2 regions of the Streptomyces lancefieldiae genome follow, and region 1 is predicted to be linked to the other one. Evidence: riboswitches for the same ligand, from Rfam matches in the RefSeq annotation. Region 1 holds a riboswitch; the other holds the start of a gene.

Region 1 (5,782 bases):
GCCTTCGGTGTGCTGGCGGCGTACACCTACTCGTCGGGTCTGCGCGCGCCCGCGCTGATCGCGTTCGTGAAGGACACGCTGATCTACATCGTGATCGCGGTGGCGATCATCTACATCCCGATCAAGCTGGGCGGCTTCGACGACATCTTCGCGGCGGCGGGTGACAAGTTCACCGAGTCGGGCAAGGGCTCGCTGACGCCGGACCACGGCGGCCAGTGGACATACGCCACCCTGGCGCTCGGCTCGGCGCTCGCACTGTTCATGTACCCGCACTCGATCACCGCGACGCTGTCCTCGCGCAGCCGTGAGGTGATCCGCCGCAACACCACGATCCTGCCGCTGTACTCGCTCATGCTGGGCCTGCTCGCACTGCTGGGCTTCATGGCGATCGCGGCCGGGGTCAAGGTGGACAACGGGCAGCTGGCGATCCCGCAGCTGTTCGAGAACATGTTCCCGGACTGGTTCGCGGGCGTGGCCTTCGCGGCGATCGGCATCGGCGCCCTGGTCCCGGCGGCGATCATGTCGATCGCGGCCGCGAACCTCTTCACCCGCAACATCTACAAGGACTTCATCAAGCCGGACGCCACACCGGCCCAGGAGACCAAGGTCTCCAAGCTGGTGTCCCTGCTGGTGAAGGTGGGCGCGCTGGTCTTCGTCCTCGGCATGGACAAGACGGTCGCGATCAACTTCCAGCTGCTGGGTGGCATCTGGATCCTGCAGACCTTCCCGGCCCTGGTCGGCGGCCTGTTCACCCGCTGGTTCCACCGCTGGGCGCTGCTCGCCGGCTGGGCGGTCGGCATGGTCTACGGCACGGTCGCCGCCTACGGTGTGGCCTCGCCGACGCAGAAGCACTTCGGCGGCTCCTCGAAGGAGATCCCGGGCATCGGCGAGATCGGCTACATCGGCCTCACCGCGTTCGTGCTGAACGTCCTGGTCACCGTGGTCCTGACCTTCGTCCTGAGGGCCGTCAAGGCGCCCGACGGCGTCGACGAGACCAAGCCGAGCGACTACACGGCGGACGCGGGCGACCCCGGCGTCCAGACGGAGCTCCCGCCGGCCACGGCGGGCACGTCGCACTGACCTGCGGCACACGCGCCGCGCAGCGGGCCGTCGGAGAGATCCGGCGGCCCGTTGTCGTACCCCTCGGGCACACTCGGCCCCATGAACTTCGTGATCCGGCAAGCGGCCTCCGACGAGTACGACCCCCTCGGCGAGATCACCGCACAGGCCTACCTACGGGACGGGCTCCTCGACTTCGGGGAGAGCGACGCGTACCTCGGCGAGCTGCGGAACGTGGCCAAGCGGGCGGTGGCCGCCGAGGTGCTGGTCGCCGCGGCGGACGGCCGGGTCCTCGGCGGCGTGGCCTTCGTGCCCTCCAGCGGTCCCATGTCCGACATCGCAGGGCCCGGCGAGGCCGAGATACGCATGCTCGCCGTCGCCCACGAGGCACGCGGCCGCGGGGTCGGCGAGGCGCTCGTGCGGGCCTGCGTCGACCGCGCCCGGGCCGTCGAGGGCTGCGTACGCGTCGTGCTGTCGACCCAGCGCACGATGCGCACCGCCCACCGCCTCTACGAACGGCTGGGCTTCACCCGCACCCCGGACCGCGACTGGAAGCCGCTCCCGGAGCTCGACGACATCACCCTCCTCACTTATGAACTGACACTCTGACACCGACCCGACACAACATCTGGGGGTGCTCGCGGAACCCGGCACAAGATGTATGCTCATGCTCGCTGTCGCCGCAGGGGAATCCGGTGCGAATCCGGAACTGTCCCGCAACGGTGTACTTGCGTGTTTCCGCACGCATGTCCAGTCCGAGGACCTGCCGACAGTGCGCCCGGCCGTCCCGGTCCGGGTGCCATGACGTCCGGGCCTCGCGGAGTGGGCCGGTGGACGCGACGCCGCGTGCGTTCGTGAGCTGCCCCTGCCCTCCGCCAGGCCCCGTGCCGAGCGAGGGAGTGCCCCCACGTGACCATCGCGCCAGCCGATCCGGCTTCAGCGACCCCGGCGACGGCGACCGAGGAACCCGACGGTCCCGGTGCCGCGTTGCTGCGCACCCTGACCGGGCTGACCGCCGACCTCCGGGGCGCCGACCCCGGCCGGGTCGCCGCCGCCGCACTGCGCGGCCGGTCCGCCCGCGCGGACGAGGCCGAGCTGCGCGAGCTCGCCACGGAGGCGGCGGCCGGACTCATCTCGGAGGACCCGGTCTACTCCAAGCTGGCCGCCCGCCTGCTCACGATCGGCATCCGTGCCGAGGCGGCCTCCCAGGGCGTGACCACCTTCACCGACTCGGTCGCCGCCGGCCACCGCGAGGGTCTGATCGCCGACCGCACCGCCGAGTTCGTGCGGCTGCACGCGGACCGCCTCGACGCGCTGATCGACCCGGTGGCCGACGACCGCTTCGGCTACTTCGGGCTGCGCACCCTGCACAGCCGCTACCTGCTGCGGCACCCCACCAGCCGCAAGGTCGTCGAGACCCCCCAGCACTTCATGCTCCGCGTCGCCGCCGGTCTCGCCGAGGACGACAGCACCAGGTCCGCGGACGAGGTCGCCGCCCTCTACGGGCTGATGAGCAGCCTCGACTACCTGCCCTCCTCCCCCACCCTGTTCAACTCCGGCACCCGGCACGCCCAGATGTCGTCCTGCTACCTCCTGGACTCCCCCAAGGACGAACTCGACTCCCTCTACGACCGCTACCACCAGGTCGCCAACCTCTCGAAGCACGCCGGCGGCATCGGCATCGCCTACTCCCGCGTCCGCTCCCGAGGTTCCCTGATCCGCGGCACCAACGGGCACTCCAACGGCATCGTCCCGTTCCTGAAGACGCTGGACGCCTCGGTCGCCGCCGTCAACCAGGGCGGACGGCGCAAGGGCGCGGCGGCGGTCTACCTGGAGACCTGGCACGCCGACATCGAGGAGTTCCTGGAGCTGCGCGACAACACCGGCGAGGACGCCCGCCGCACGCACAACCTGAACCTCGCGCACTGGGTGCCGGACGAGTTCATGCGCCGGGTGGACGCCGACGGGACCTGGTCGCTGTTCTCACCGTCCGACGTCCCCGAACTGGTCGACCTGTGGGGCGAGGAGTTCGACACCGCCTACCGCAGGGCCGAGGCGGCGGGACTGGCCCGCAGGACGCTCCCCGCCCGTGAGCTGTACGGCCGTATGATGCGCACCCTCGCGCAGACCGGCAACGGCTGGATGACCTTCAAGGACACCGCCAACCGCACGGCCAACCAGACCGCCGAGCCAGGCCACGTCGTCCACTCCTCCAACCTCTGCACGGAGATCCTGGAGGTCACGGACGACGGGGAGACGGCGGTCTGCAACCTGGGCTCGGTCAACCTCGGCGCGTTCGTCGACCGGGCGACCGGCGACCTCGACTGGGACCGGCTGGACGCCACCGTCCGCACCGCCGTCACCTTCCTGGACCGGGTCGTCGACATCAACTTCTACCCGACCGAGCAGGCGGCCCGCTCCAACGCCCGCTGGCGTCCGGTCGGCCTCGGCGCGATGGGCCTGCAGGACGTCTTCTTCCAGCTGCGCCTGCCCTTCGACTCGCCCGAGGCCAAGGCCCTCTCCACGCGCATCGCCGAGCGGATCATGCTCGCCGCGTACGAGACGTCCGCCGACCTCGCCGAGCGCGACGGCCCCCTGCCGGCCTGGGGGAAGACCCGTACGGCCCGGGGCGTGCTGCACCCCGACCACTACGACGTCGAACCGGCCTGGCCGGAGCGCTGGACGGCACTGCGCGCACGCATGGCCACGACCGGTCTGCGCAACTCCCTGCTCCTCGCGATCGCGCCGACCGCCACCATCGCCTCCATCGCGGGCGTGTACGAGTGCATCGAGCCGCAGGTGTCCAACCTGTTCAAGCGCGAGACCCTCTCCGGCGAGTTCCTCCAGGTCAACTCCTACCTGGTGGACGACCTGAAGCGGCTTGGAGTGTGGGACGCCCGCACCCGCGAGGCGCTGCGCGATGCGGGCGGCTCGGTGCAGGACTTCGCCTGGATCCCCGAGGAGGTGCGGCGGCTGTACCGCACGGCCTGGGAGATCCCGCAGCGCGGCCTGATCGACATGGCCGCCGCCCGTACCCCGTACCTCGACCAGGCCCAGTCGCTGAACCTGTTCCTGGAGACGCCGACCATCGGGAAGCTCTCCTCGATGTACGCCTACGCCTGGAAGCAGGGCCTGAAGACCACGTACTACCTGCGCTCCCGCCCGGCGACCCGCATCGCCCGCGCGGCCGCCCGCGCCACCGTCCCCGTGCAGGCCACCCCGGACCCCGAAGCGGTCGCCTGCTCCCTGGAAAACCCCGAGTCCTGCGAGGCCTGCCAGTAATGACCACCGAAACCGTGCCCGGCGCGACCAAGAACCTGCTCGACCCCGGCTTCGAGCTGACCCTCCGCCCCATGCGCTACCCCGACTTCTACGAGCGCTACCGGGACGCCATCAAGAACACCTGGCACGTGGAGGAGGTCGACCTCCACTCGGACGTCGCCGACCTGGCCAAGCTCAGCCCCGAGGAGCAGCACCTGATCGGCCGGCTGGTGGCCTTCTTCGCGACGGGCGACTCGATCGTCGCGAACAACCTGGTGCTGACCCTCTACAAGCACATCAACTCCCCCGAGGCGCGGCTGTACCTGAGCCGGCAGCTCTTCGAGGAGGCCGTGCACGTCCAGTTCTATCTGACGCTGCTGGACACCTACCTCCCCGACCCGGCGGACCGCGCCGCCGCCTTCGCGGCCGTGGAGAACATCCCTTCCATCCGTGAGAAGGCCGAGTTCTGCTTCACGTGGATGGACTCGGTCGAGTCGATCGACCGCCTGGAGACCAAGGCCGACCGCCGCCGCTTCCTGCTCAACCTCATCTGCTTCGCCGCGTGCATCGAGGGCCTGTTCTTCTACGGCGCCTTCGCCTACGTCTACTGGTTCCGCAGCCGGGGCCTGCTGCACGGTCTGGCCACCGGAACCAACTGGGTGTTCCGGGACGAGACGATGCACATGTCCTTCGCCTTCGACGTGGTCGACACCGTCCGCAAGGAGGAGCCGGACCTCTTCGACGACGAACTGCGGCAGCAGGTCACCGACATGCTGGGGGAGGCCGTCGAGGCCGAGCTGCAGTTCGCGCACGACCTGTGCGGTGACGGCCTCCCGGGCATGAACACCGACTCGATGCGGCAGTACCTCGAGTGCGTCGCCGACCAGCGCCTGGCGCGCCTCGGCTTCGCCCCGGTGTACGGCTCCGAGAACCCCTTCTCCTTCATGGAGCTGCAGGGCGTTCAGGAGTTGACCAACTTCTTCGAGCGGCGCCCCTCCGCGTACCAGGTGGCGGTGGAGGGCACCGTCGACCTGGAAGAGGACTTCTGAGGCTCCCGGGCCTCCTTCCCCTCACTCCGGTCCTCCTGGGCCCGCCTGAGCTGACGGTCGACGCGCTTGTCGTGCACGATGCCGATCACCGAGGGCAGGACCATGAGGACCAGGAGTCCGAAGGTCACGAGCATTCCGATCAGGGCTTCCATCTGGTTTCCGGTCATGACACCACTGTCGCGCCGGGCACTCCTTACCGGGAGTGGCAGGACTGCCGTAGGGCCTCGATTTCCTGCCACTTCCGAGGCACACTGGCGGCATGCTGCAGAACGTGGCCGCCGTCCTGCTGGACGGCGTGCATCCCTTCGAACTCGGAGTGGTCTGCGAGGTCTTCGGCATCGACCGGAGCGACGACGGCCTGCCGGTGTACGACTTCGCGGTGGTGTCGGCGGAGGGTCCGGCGCTGAGCACCC
Region 2 (5,782 bases), on a different contig from region 1:
GGGCGCGGACCCGCGGGCGAGCGCGATCCTCGCCACGGCCGGTTCCACCGCCGCGATCTCCACCATCCTCGGCGGCCCGGTGGTGGCGGCGGTGCTGCTCATCGAGGGGGCCGGGATCGGCGGGGCGCGGCTGGTCGCGCTGCTGCTGCCCTGCCTGCTGGCCAGCGCGGCGGGCGCCCTGGTCTTCACCGGCTTCGGACAGTGGACCGGCCTGAAGATCGGCGCGCTCGGCCTGCACGACGTGCCGCCGCACGCCAACCCGGACGCGGGCGACTTCCTGTGGGGCATCCCCACGGCGGCACTGATCGCGGTGCTGGTCACACTCGCCCGCGGGCTGGGCCGCCGCACCGTTTCCTGGACGCGGCACCACACGGCCGTCCGCACCGTCGCCTGCGCCACGGCGGTCGGCGTCTGCCTCGCCGCGTACGCGCTGATCACCGGTCGCTCGCCGGCCGAGGCGGCGCTGTCCGGCCAGGCCACCCTCGCCGAGCTCGCGGCGCACCCGCATGCCTGGTCCGTGGGCGCGCTGGTCGCGCTGGTCGCGTGCAAGGGACTGGCCTGGGGCATCGCGCTGGGCAGTCTGCGCGGCGGCCCGATCTTCCCGGCCGTACTGCTGGGCACGGCGACGGCCATGGCCTGCTCCGGTCTGCCCGGCTTCGGCGCGACCCCGGCCCTCGCCCTCGGCATCTCCGCCGCGGCGGCCGCGGTGACGGGGCTGCCGCTGGCCAGCGCGGTGCTGGCGGTCCTGCTGATGCGCGCGGACGCGTACGACCAGATGCCGCTGATCGTCACCGCGTCGGTCGTCGCCTTCGTCGTCACCCAGCTGGTCCGCCGGACAGAACCGGAACCGGAACCGGATCCGCCACCCCGACCGGAACCGCCACCGGATGCGGCCGGAGGACCGGCGGCGGGGACCGCACGGTGACCGGGCGCCGGGCCGCCACCGGTCGGACCGGCACCACCGGCCCCCGTACCGCCTGGCAGGCGGCCCGGCCCTGGCTCGGGCGGGCCGGCGTCGCGGTGGCCGTGGGCGTGGCCTACTTCCTGCTCCCCCTCGACCATCTGGGCCCCGGACGCCCCGTACTGAGCTGGCTGCTGCTCACCCTGGTCCTGATCGCCGTGGCCGCGCTGCTGCTCCGGCAGGTCCGCGACGCCCTGGTCGAACGTCCGGGCGCCCGGCCCGGCCTGGTCATCGCGCTGCTGATCGTCCTGACCGTGCACGTCTTCGCAGCCGCCTACTACGCGCTCGCCAAGCAGCCGGGCGAGTTCGCGGGCCTGCACACCCGCGTCGACGCCCTGTACTTCACGGTGGTCACGCTCGCCACCGTCGGCTACGGCGACATCACCCCGCGGGGGCAGGCGGCACGGACCCTGGCCGTCCTGCAGATCCTGTACACCTTCGTGTTCCTCACCGCCGCCGCGACCACGCTGACCCGGCGGGTGCGCGACATGGTGGTCCGGCGCACGGAGCAGGACGACCGCCGCGAGGGACGGGACTGACCGGTGTTTCCGCAGCCCGATGCCCGCTTGTCACCGCCCCCGTGGGAGCACTACTGTCGCCACGCCTTGGTGAACGGGAAATCCGGTGTGATGCCGGTGCGGCCCTCGCCACTGTGAATCGGGAAGTCCGGCTCCAGCCCTCAACGGGCAGCCACTGGGTCCCACTACCCGGGAAGGCGGAGCACGGGCGGTGGTACCCGTCAGCCAGGAGACCGGCCAAGGCGCGTCGTCCATCCACGAGGTGCTGGAGAGGGTCTGCCGAGTCATGCACATAGCCGAGGGCTTTCTGCCACCGGCGCACGCGATCGCCTGGGGTGTCGCGTCCGCGCCGTTCGTCGTCCACGGAGTACGGTCACTCACCCGTGAGGTCAGGGAGCACCCGGAGAGCACCTTGCTCCTCGGCGCCTCCGGAGCCTTCACGTTCGTGCTGTCGGCCCTGAAACTGCCGTCCGTCACCGGGAGTTGTTCGCACCCGACCGGTACCGGGCTGGGCGCCATCCTGTTCCGGCCGCCGGTCATGGCGGTGCTGGGCACCATCACGCTGCTCTTCCAGGCGCTGCTGCTCGCGCACGGCGGACTGACCACGCTCGGCGCCAACGTCTTCTCGATGGCGGTCGTCGGCCCCTGGGCCGGATACGCGGTCTACCGGCTGCTGCGCCGGTTCGACGCGCCGCTGATGGTCACGGTGTTCTGCGGGGCGTTCGCCGCCGACCTGTCGACCTACTGCGTCACCAGCGTGCAGCTCGCGCTCGCCTTCCCCGACCCGAGCGGCGGCTTCCTGGGCGCCCTCGGCAAGTTCGGCTCCGTCTTCGCCGTCACACAGATCCCGCTCGCGGTGAGCGAGGGCCTGCTCACGGTGGTCGTGATGCGGCTGCTGGTGCAGTCCAGCAAGGGCGAACTGGCCCGACTGGGCGTCCTGTTGACGAAGCCCGGCAAGCAGGGGGCGGTGGCCCGGTGAGCCGCAACGCGAAGATCAACACCCTGCTGCTGCTCGCCGTGGCGGCGCTCGCGGTGCTGCCGCTGGTGCTGGGCCTCGGCGACCACAAGGAGGAGCCGTTCGCCGGCGCCGACGCCGAGGCGGAGACGGTGATCACCGAGATCGAGCCGGACTACGAGCCGTGGTTCTCGCCGCTGTACGAGCCGCCGTCCGGGGAGATCGAGTCGGCGCTGTTCGCCGTGCAGGCCGCGCTCGGCGCGGGCGTGCTGGCCTACTACTTCGGACTGCGCCGGGGACGGCGGCAGGGCGAGGAACGGGCCGCGGCGGCGCTGCGGGACGCCTCCGAAGGGGACTGAGTGCTGCCGATCGACGCGGCGGCGCACAGCAGTCGGTGGCGCCGCCGCCATCCCGTGGACAAGGCCGTGCTCGGGCTGGGCCTGACCGCGCTGGCGGTCTCACTGCCGGCCTGGCCGGGCGGGGCGCTGGTGCTGGTGACGGCGCTCGCCGTGCTGCTCGGCCCGGCGGGCGTGCCCCGGCGCCGGCTGTGGCGGGCGTACCGGATGCCGCTGGGCTTCTGTGTGACCGGGGCGCTGCCGCTGCTGGTGCGGGTCGGGGGCCCGGACGGCATCGTGGGCGTGGCGGACGGCGGTGCGGTGCGCGCCGGTGAGCTGCTGCTGCGCTCCTCGGCGGCCTCCCTCGGGGTGCTGCTGTTCGCGTTCACCACGCCGATGTCCGACCTCCTGCCCCGCCTGGTGCGGGCCGGGGTGCCGGCCCCGGTGGTCGACGTGGCGCTGGTGACGTACCGGATGAGCTTCCTGCTGCTGGACTCCGTGCGCAGGATCCGCGAGGCGCAGGCCGCACGGCTGGGGCACACCACCCGGGCCGCCGCCTGGCGTTCGCTCGGCGGACTGGGCGCCATGGCGTTCGTACGGGCCTTCGACCGGGCGGCGCGGCTCCAGTCGGGGCTCGCCGGCCGCGGGTACGACGGCACCCTGCGCGTGCTGGTGCCCGAGGCCCGCGTCTCCGTGCCCTTCACGGCGGTGAGCGTCGCGCTGCTGGCGGCGCTGGCCGCCCTCACCCTCGTACTGGAAGGCCCCCTGTCGTGAGCGAGTCGACCGAGCCGGCGCTGGTCGCCCTGCGGGGCGTGTCCTTCGCGTACGAGGAGGGCCCGGCCGTCCTCGTCGGGCTGGACTTCGCGGTGCGCGAGGGGAGGGCGCTCGCGCTGCTGGGCCGCAACGGCAGCGGCAAGACCACGCTGATGCGGCTGCTCAGCGGCGGACTCAGGCCGGGCTCCGGGACGCTGACGGTCGAGGGGACGCCGGTGGCGTACGACCGCAAGGGGCTGACCCGGTTGCGGACCACGGTGCAGCTGGTGGTGCAGGACCCGGACGACCAGTTGTTCGCCGCGTCCGTCGGCCAGGACGTGTCCTTCGGGCCGCTGAACCTCGGCCTGCCCGACGCGGAGGTCCGGTCCCGGGTCGCGGAGGCGCTCGCCGCGCTGGACATCACCGCGCTGGCCGACCGGCCCACGCACCTGCTGTCGTACGGGCAGCGCAAGCGGACCGCGATCGCCGGTGCCGTCGCGATGCGGCCCCGGGTGCTGATCCTCGACGAGCCGACCGCCGGGCTCGACCCGGACGGCCAGGAAAGGCTGCTCGCCACCCTGGACCGGCTCCCCGCGGGGGGCACCACCGTGGTGATGGCCACCCACGACGTCGACCTCGCCCTGCGCTGGTCCGACGACGCGGCCCTGCTCACCCCGGCCGGGGTGCACACCGGCCCCACGGCCCCGACGCTGGCCCGCACGGACCTCCTGCGGCAGGCGGGGCTGCGCCTGCCGTGGGGGGTGGCGGCAGCCGGACTGCTGCGCGCCCGGGGCCTGTTGACGGACTCGGCGACGGGCCCGCGTACGCCGGAGGAGCTGGCCGCGCTGACCGACTGACGGCCCGGCGGCCGGGGCAACTCGGCGTGCCGAGTCGCTGTACTCCGCGTCCCGGACGTCGGCCGACTCCTCCTCGGGCCGCTGCCGGGCGGGACGGGGGCGATCGGGGTCCGGAGGCGACGGGGCCGGTCACGGGGGACCTCTGGCCCGCGCCAGAATGACGGCACGCAGTCCCGCAGTCCCACCGGAGACGAGGATCCCGCGATGCACTCGACCTCGGCAGCCGTGGCCGGCGCCGTCACCTTCCTCTGGCTCGGCATGGTGCTGGCGATCTCCTTCCTGGAAGCACCGTTGAAGTTCCGGGCTCCCGGGGTGACGATCCCCATCGGGCTCGGCATCGGCCGGATGGTCTTCCGCGCGCTGAACCTCGCCGAGGCCGTCCTCGCCGTCGCCGTGGTCGCGGCGGTCGCCACGGGCGGTCCCTCCGCGGCCGTCGTCACGCTCACCGCGATCGCCGTGGCCGTACTGGCCGGGCAGCTCGGTGTCGTCCGCCCCCGGCTGAACCGGCGTTCCGACGCCGTGCTCGCGGGCGAGGACCCGGCGCTGCACCGCTCCCGCGCCCACCTGTACTACGTCGCGCTGGAGGTCGTGAAGGTCCTCGCCCTGCTCGCGCTGGGCTGCGTGGTCCTGGCCGGCTGAGGGAGCGGTCGGCCGGGACTGCGGCGCCGCGACGACGCGTACCCGACTTGTTGCACTATTGGTCTAGACAAGCGTGCCGCGGTGGTCAAGAGTTTGAATACAGCGAGTACAGCGCCTGCCACCCGGGGCACGTCGCCCCCCGCTGTCTCACGCACACCACCCCCACGAACACGGCGGCACCGGAACGCACCCTCGCCGTGGCACCCGGAGCACCACGCGCCAACGCCGTGCGGGCGGACCCGCCCGCAGTCGGAGACCAGCCCCACCTCGCCCCCACCGTGGTGCAGCCCCTCCCCGGAGGTCGCTGCGCGAGAGAGGAGCCCCACCGATGGAAGCGCTGGAAAAGAGCAGGGAGCACGTGATCGGACTCTTCCGAGTCGTCGTCGGGCTGCTGTTCGCCTGCCACGGAGCCGCCACCCTGTTCGGTGTCCTGGGCGGTCCGCAGGGAGCCAAGCCCGACGTCGCCGCCTGGCCCGGCTGGTGGGCGGCCGTCGTTCAACTCCTCGGCGGCGCGCTGGTGCTGTGCGGGCTGGCGACCCGGGCCGCGGCCCTGCTGTGCTCCGGGTCCATGGCGTACGCCTACTTCGTCGAGCACCAGCCGGAGGCGCTGTTCCCCCTCCAGAACGGCGGTGAGGCGGCGGCCATGTTCTGCTGGTCCTTCCTTCTCATCGCCGCCCTCGGACCGGGCCGGTGGACGCTGCCCTCACTGGCCCGCCTCCGACGCCGGCCCGGCACCCGACCGATCACGAGGACGTCGTCGACAT

What was found. A riboswitch is a leader RNA that binds a small molecule or an ion and turns the genes downstream of it on or off. The one in region 1 is predicted to bind cobalamin.
Region 2: another riboswitch for cobalamin. It lies ahead of RM812_RS29520 (energy-coupling factor ABC transporter permease); the one in region 1 lies ahead of RM812_RS15795 (ribonucleoside-diphosphate reductase subunit alpha).

The regions. Positions count from the first base shown of each region.
Region 1 covers NZ_JAVRFH010000013.1:83,107-88,888, forward strand. The annotation lists gene mctP (monocarboxylate uptake permease MctP) at 1-1,080, shown strand, start outside; gene RM812_RS15790 (GNAT family N-acetyltransferase) at 1,162-1,668, shown strand; cobalamin riboswitch at 1,721-1,844, shown strand; gene RM812_RS15795 (ribonucleoside-diphosphate reductase subunit alpha) at 1,969-4,341, shown strand; gene RM812_RS15800 (ribonucleotide-diphosphate reductase subunit beta) at 4,341-5,369, shown strand; gene RM812_RS15805 (hypothetical protein) at 5,282-5,536, opposite strand; gene RM812_RS15810 (GlxA family transcriptional regulator) at 5,629-5,782, shown strand, end outside.
Region 2 covers NZ_JAVRFH010000039.1:703-6,484, forward strand. The annotation lists gene RM812_RS29510 (chloride channel protein) at 1-925, shown strand, start outside; gene RM812_RS29515 (potassium channel family protein) at 922-1,500, shown strand; cobalamin riboswitch at 1,551-1,735, shown strand; gene RM812_RS29520 (energy-coupling factor ABC transporter permease) at 1,766-2,458, shown strand; gene RM812_RS29525 (energy-coupling factor ABC transporter substrate-binding protein) at 2,455-2,793, shown strand; gene cbiQ (cobalt ECF transporter T component CbiQ) at 2,794-3,543, shown strand; gene RM812_RS29535 (energy-coupling factor ABC transporter ATP-binding protein) at 3,540-4,379, shown strand; gene RM812_RS29540 (hypothetical protein) at 4,584-5,018, shown strand; gene RM812_RS29545 (DoxX family protein) at 5,347-5,782, shown strand, end outside.